DNA from 2 places in the Listeria sp. Marseille-Q6474 genome. Region 2 is predicted to be linked to the other one. Evidence: a T-box and tRNA genes for the amino acid it is inferred to sense, from the RefSeq annotation. Region 2 holds a T-box; the other holds one or more tRNA genes.
The links. A T-box is a leader RNA that pairs with one kind of tRNA and senses whether it is charged. The one in region 2 lies ahead of thrS (threonine--tRNA ligase), so its partner is inferred to be a tRNA-Thr.

Region 1 (3,423 bases), 1.8 Mb from region 2:
AATTATCTTTCTTCGTCCCATCTAGCGCCATCGTATATTCCAAACGCTGATGCAATACAGAATACTCCTGCTTAAAGATGACAATGGCCAGCTCCTCTTTCGAAGTAAAATAATTATAGAAAGTCCCCTTAGAAATCCCAGCCGCATCCACCATATCTTGTACAGAAGTCTTCAAGTACCCTTGCTTTTGAAACACCTCTTTAGCTGACTTAATAATCCGCTGCTTCTTCTCCTTCAAAAAAACACCCCATCCGTCCTTGTATTTATACCCCTAGTATAATCTATTTATACGACCTATTCAAGATATGTAATAAAGCCTCCATAAAAATAGACCCCAGTTTTATTCCCAGGGTCATAAGATACTTATTTTTTTAGTTATAATCACTTAGAACTTCCTTATATATATCCTTATACGTATCTTTCATATCTATCGCTTCTTCCTTGTTTTCCTCATTTTCAAGGAACAGCTCACTTTCACTCAACTCAGCAACAGGATATTTACTTAACATAGCATTTGTAAGTACATAATTATCTCCAGATGTACTTTTCCTTATAAATAGCGTATATTCTTCGTCTTCTTTCATATTTTTATACCCATCAATCGTTAAATCGTATTCTTGTCCATCGATTTTAACATTTTCAACACTATCTTCTAATACTTTAATCGTTTTATTTTCTTTTAAAGTCTTCGTTTCATCTTTTTCTATATTATTTATAACTACTTCACTCATAGTATAAAATTCTGTGGGTACATTACTATTTTTTGATTCTTTTGTAATAGATTTTTTTTCAGAGCGTTTCGTTACAGTGACAATAATAGGGGAACTTTCTTCTAGTTCTTCAATATTTTCTGCAAGATCCAGATACTTTCCATTATAAGAAACTATACTACTTTTTTGTTCCACTTTTTCGATTTCTTTTCCTACTATTTGTTTTTCATTTATATTTTTATCATTAGTACAACCCATCAATCCAACTATAATCAATAATCCTATGATAACTATAATGCTTTTCTTCATTTTTCAATCCTCCTTTTTATTTATATATTGCTTTAATACCGTTTAAATCATCCCTTTGTGGTTTTATTTTCTTTGTAAAACCAACATCTAGCATGATTGCATTCTTCGTTTTCACATGTCCTAAACCAAGGCCATGGCCAAATTCGTGAGCTATAGTTTCAGTCTTATCACCTACAGATAAAGATCTAAAAGCTTTAAAAGTAGTTATTTCATTTTTGGCTACTAACTTAGACCCTTTATATGCCCAAGTTTCGCAGACAGCAATAGTTGCCCCTCTGTCCTGAGTTGAACTACTAATTATAAAGTGAGGTTTTGCATCTTGTCCCTTACTTACCGTATTTAAATATGGAGAAGCATTCCAAGATTTTGCTCCATTAATAATTATATTTTTATAACCCATCGCCGACCCATTAATATAAAATTTAAAATTTTTAGCATTTGATTTACTTAAAGAATAACCTAATTTAGTATAGGCATTTGCATTCGTTGGCATTAGAATCGTTGTCAATAGTACAATAAAAAGCAAAATTATTACCGCAGTTTTTTTTCTCATGATGTTATCTCCTTTTTAAAATTTTCTTACACATATATAAGGTATCATAATAATGCGATGTATGACCGAAAACGAAAGAAAAGGGCTGTTTCTTGTAACGGACTACTAAAAAATAAAGAAAATTTTGTTTTATTTCCACACAAATTGACTTTTATAATTGTTTCATTGTTAAAATCCTACACATATTAGCTTGTTATTCATATTTTATACAACCAACCTTTTACTTATGTCGAAAAATACATATTTTCCTCAATATAATAATAATAAATCCAAGAAAATTGGATACTTATTTAATTAATTAACATTTTCTATAAAAACACATTGAATAATAATGCATATGTATACTTCTGATAAGGAGTTTATTATTTTTAGACAAATAAAAAAAGCCTCGCATACTAGCGAAACATTCTAAGTACAAGCATATTATATTAAGCCACTTGTCGGATTTGAACCGACGACCCCTTCCTTACCATGGAAGTGCTCTACCAACTGAGCTAAAGCGGCAGCAAAGCCTTTCAAATAAAAAAATGGCTCCACAGGCAGGACTCGAACCTGCGACCGATCGGTTAACAGCCGATTGCTCTACCAACTGAGCTACTGTGGAATAATAAATTGCCCGGCAGCGACCTACTCTCGCAGGGGGAAGCCCCCAACTACCATTGGCGCAGAGAAGCTTAACTACCGTGTTCGGGATGGGAACGGGTGTGACCTTCTCGCCATAACTACCAGACAATATGAAGTTGTTGAAAGATTGCTCTCTCAAAACTAGAGAAGAAAGGGTTCAGTTAGGTAACTTCGTTTCATTTTTTGGTTAAGTCCTCGATCGATTAGTATTTGTCCGCTCCATGTATCGCTACACTTCCACTCCAAACCTATCTACCTGATCATCTTTCAGGGATCTTACTTTCCGAAGAAATGGGAAATCTCATCTTGAGGGGGGCTTCACGCTTAGATGCTTTCAGCGTTTATCCCTGCCACACATAGCTACCCAGCGATGCTCCTGGCGGAACAACTGGTACACCAGCGGTGTGTCCATCCCGGTCCTCTCGTACTAAGGACAGCTCCTCTCAAATTTCCTGCGCCCGCGACGGATAGGGACCGAACTGTCTCACGACGTTCTGAACCCAGCTCGCGTGCCGCTTTAATGGGCGAACAGCCCAACCCTTGGGACCGACTACAGCCCCAGGATGCGACGAGCCGACATCGAGGTGCCAAACCTCCCCGTCGATGTGGACTCTTGGGGGAGATAAGCCTGTTATCCCCGGGGTAGCTTTTATCCGTTGAGCGATGGCCCTTCCATGCGGAACCACCGGATCACTAAGCCCGACTTTCGTCCCTGCTCGACTTGTCAGTCTCGCAGTCAAGCTCCCTTGTGCCTTTACACTCTGCGAATGATTTCCATCCATTCTGAGGGAACCTTTGGGCGCCTCCGTTACTCTTTAGGAGGCGACCGCCCCAGTCAAACTGCCCACCTGACACTGTCTCCCCACGCGCTTAGCGTGGCGGGTTAGAATGGTCATACAGCCAGGGTAGTATCCCACCATTGCCTCCTCGTATGCTAGCGCACACGTCTCTTCGGCTCCTACCTATCCTGTACAAGCGGTACAAACATTCCATATCAGGTTGCAGTAAAGCTCCACGGGGTCTTTCCGTCCTGTCGCGGGTAACCTGCATCTTCACAGGTACTATAATTTCACCGAGTCTCTCGTTGAGACAGTGCCCAGATCGTTGCGCCTTTCGTGCGGGTCGGAACTTACCCGACAAGGAATTTCGCTACCTTAGGACCGTTATAGTTACGGCCGCCGTTTACTGGGGCTTCAATTCGTACCTTCGCCGAAGCTAAGCACTCCT
Region 2 (3,423 bases):
CCGGATTGGTTTGATAAAGAACAAGTTGCTCCAGCAGAAAACAAAATGACAGATAAAGAAAAACAAACGCTTGAAGAACAAGTTCGTGAAATTAAAGAACGACTAAATAAAAGGTAGGTGAAGAATATGGATAACATCGAAAGAACATTAGGACAGCTTTTTGAAGGGCGAGATTTTGAAAAAGAATACCAAGGTTTAAAACAACAAGTTCTCCATTATCAACCAATTCAAGATTTTTTCAAGGAAAATAAAGAAGATATTACGGAACAATTAATTAATCAAAACTTGTCTAATTTGTACGAATTTATGACGCAACATAAAAAATTCACAGAGCAAGAAGAGACATTAATGCCTGGTTATGCTCCAAAACTTGTCCTTAACGGGGAATTCATTACTGTCACCTATTATCCAACAAAAGAAAAAATTGAAGAAGATAAACGTCGTGCTGTCGAGCGGAGAATTCGTTCGCTTTACATGCCAAAACAAGTGGTGGATGCTAATTTAGCTGACTTTTATACCGATGAAGAATCGCGTAAACTGGCGCTTGTTGAAGCTTATCAATTTTTAAATAACTATCCGCCTCAAAATGGTGAGCGTGTGAAGGGGTTATTTATTCATGGTAGTTTTGGGACTGGAAAATCCTACTTGCTTGGAGCACTTGCAAAAGAGTTAGCTTTAAAAGGTATTTCGACAACTTTAGTTTATTTACCAGAATTTATGCGGGAAGTGAAGCAGTCTATTTCGGATAATACTGTTGGCGAAAAAATCCAGTTTGCCAAAGAAACCGAAGTATTAATGCTTGATGATATTGGCGCAGAATCGATGACAGCGTGGACACGCGATGAAGTGCTGGGTGCGATTTTACAATTCCGGATGCAAGAAGAATTACCAACATTCTTCTCGTCTAATTACAATATGGATCAACTTGAGAATCATTTAATGTTTGCTCAAAATGGTACTGAAGAAAAACTAAAAGCTCGCCGAATCATGGAACGGGTGCGTTATTTATCTAAAGAGGTCAACTTAGAAGGAAAAAATCGCCGCTTCTAAAAAGTACTTGCAAATATATCTCATCGGGCTTATAATGTGAAGTAATATAAAACAAAGTGATGAAAAGGACAACCAATTTAACGGAAAATTATAGAGAGGAAGGGCTAGCTGGGAACCTTCTATTGGAACTTAAATTTGGACCACCTTGGAACTTCTATTAGGAACGTTTTTTACTAGTAATAATAGACGGATCGCTCCGTTACAGGCGACAAGAGTGAAGTAGTTGATTTTAGCTATTTCTGAATCTTGGGTGGAACCACGAGCATAAACTCGTCCCTTGACAACAGGAGGGATGGGTTTTTTATTTTGCCCTCCTAACCACATTTAAAAAAAGAAAAGGAGAGATTAGTATGAAAATCACATTTCCAGACGGCGCTGTAAAAGAATTTGAGCCAGGCGTGTCAACAGCTGACATCGCGGCTTCCATCAGCCCAGGTCTAAAAAAGAAAGCACTCGCAGGTAAATTAAACGGAGAATTACTTGACTTAGTAACTCCAATCCATGAAGATGGGGCAATTGAAATCGTCACTCCGGATCATGAAGATGCACTTGGCATTTTGCGCCATAGTACTGCTCATCTAATGGCTCAAGCGCTAAAACGACTTTATCCAGATGTGAAATTTGGAGTTGGTCCAGCGATTGAATCTGGTTTCTACTATGATATTGATACAGAAGCTGTTATTAGTGATGAATCTTTAGTTGAAATCGAAAAAGAAATGCAAAAAATCGTTCGTGAAAATGTACCAATCGAACGCGAAGTTGTTTCTCGTGAAGAAGCAATTAAACGTTTTGAAGCGATTGGCGATCAATATAAATTAGAACTAATCGAAGCAATTCCTGAAGATGAAACAGTGACAATTTATACTCAAGGCGAGTTTTTTGACCTTTGTCGCGGTGTCCATGTTCCTTCTACTGGTAAAATTCAAGTGTTTAAACTGTTAAGCGTGGCTGGTGCATACTGGCGCGGAGACAGCAACAACAAAATGCTTCAACGTATTTACGGCACAGCTTTCTTTGACAAAAATGGTTTAAAAGAATTTATCCAAATGCAAAAAGAAGCAAAAGAACGTGACCATCGTAAATTAGGGAAAGAATTAGATTTATTTGCGAACAGTATCGAAGTCGGTCAAGGACTACCTCTTTGGTTACCAAAAGGTGCAACTATCCGCCGCGTTATTGAACGTTACATCGTGGATAAAGAAGAACGCCTAGGTTACAATCACGTTTATACTCCAATTATGGCAAACGTGGAACTTTACAAAACAAGTGGTCACTGGGATCACTACCATGAAGATATGTTCCCAACTATGAAAATGGATAACGAAGAACTTGTGTTACGCCCAATGAACTGCCCACATCACATGATGATTTATAAAAATGACATTCATAGTTATCGTGAACTGCCAATCCGTATTGCAGAACTTGGCATGATGCACCGCTATGAAATGAGTGGAGCACTTTCAGGACTACAACGTGTTCGTGGGATGACTCTAAACGACGCACATGTATTTGTTCGCCCAGATCAAATTAAAGATGAATTCAAACGCGTTGTGGAGCTAATTTTAGAAGTATACAAAGACTTTGATATTAAAGATTACTCGTTCCGCTTAAGCTATCGTGATCCGAAAAATACTGAAAAATATTTTGACGATGATGCGATGTGGGAAAAAGCCCAAGCAATGCTTAAATCCGCAATGGATGAAATGAATATGGATTACTTTGAAGCAGAGGGTGAAGCTGCGTTTTATGGTCCAAAACTAGATGTTCAAGTAAAAACTGCTATAGGAAAAGAAGAAACTCTTTCTACTGTACAACTTGACTTCTTACTTCCAGAACGCTTTGATTTAACTTACATCGGCGAAGATGGTGAAAAACATCGCCCAGTAGTTATTCACCGTGGTGTTGTATCGACAATGGAACGCTTTGTTGCTTACCTAATTGAAGAATATAAAGGTGCTTTCCCAACTTGGTTAGCTCCAGTTCAAATGGAACTTATCCCAGTTAATGCCGACGCTCATTTAGATTATGCAAAAGGAGTCCAAGATAAATTACAACGCGCTGGACTTCGCGCGGAAGTAGATGACCGTAACGAAAAACTAGGATATAAAATTCGTGAAGCACAAACTAAGAAAATCCCGTACGCATTAGTACTTGGGGACCAAGAAGTAGAAGCTGGTTCTGTAAACGTTCGTCGCTACGGCTCTAAGGATTCAGAAACAATGGATCTAGACGCCTTCATTGCACAAGTAGTAGCAGAAGTAAGTAAATACTAATCTGAAAAATACTGTCTCAAATGGGGCAGTATTTTTTCATGGTGCTTTTTTCCTCTTTTTCCGTTATACTAGTAAAAGATAATGAATAGAACAGGATGGA

Region 1: it has a tRNA-Thr gene. The T-box ahead of thrS (threonine--tRNA ligase) is inferred to sense a tRNA for this amino acid. The anticodon was not compared.

What each region holds. Positions count from the first base shown of each region.
Region 1 is NZ_CAMPPS010000001.1:1,955,505-1,958,927, reverse strand. Features, by position in the region: gene brtA (bile-regulated transcriptional regulator BrtA) at 1-238, opposite strand, end outside; gene OC533_RS09820 (hypothetical protein) at 372-1,019, opposite strand; gene OC533_RS09815 (matrixin family metalloprotease) at 1,036-1,572, opposite strand; tRNA gene OC533_RS09810 (tRNA-Thr) at 2,004-2,076, opposite strand; tRNA gene OC533_RS09805 (tRNA-Asn) at 2,101-2,176, opposite strand; rRNA gene rrf (5S ribosomal RNA) at 2,187-2,302, opposite strand; rRNA gene OC533_RS09795 (23S ribosomal RNA) at 2,380-3,423, opposite strand, start outside.
Region 2 is NZ_CAMPPS010000001.1:135,959-139,381, forward strand. Features, by position in the region: gene OC533_RS00665 (replication initiation and membrane attachment family protein) at 1-117, shown strand, start outside; gene dnaI (primosomal protein DnaI) at 127-1,050, shown strand; T-box leader at 1,101-1,331, shown strand; gene thrS (threonine--tRNA ligase) at 1,401-3,323, shown strand.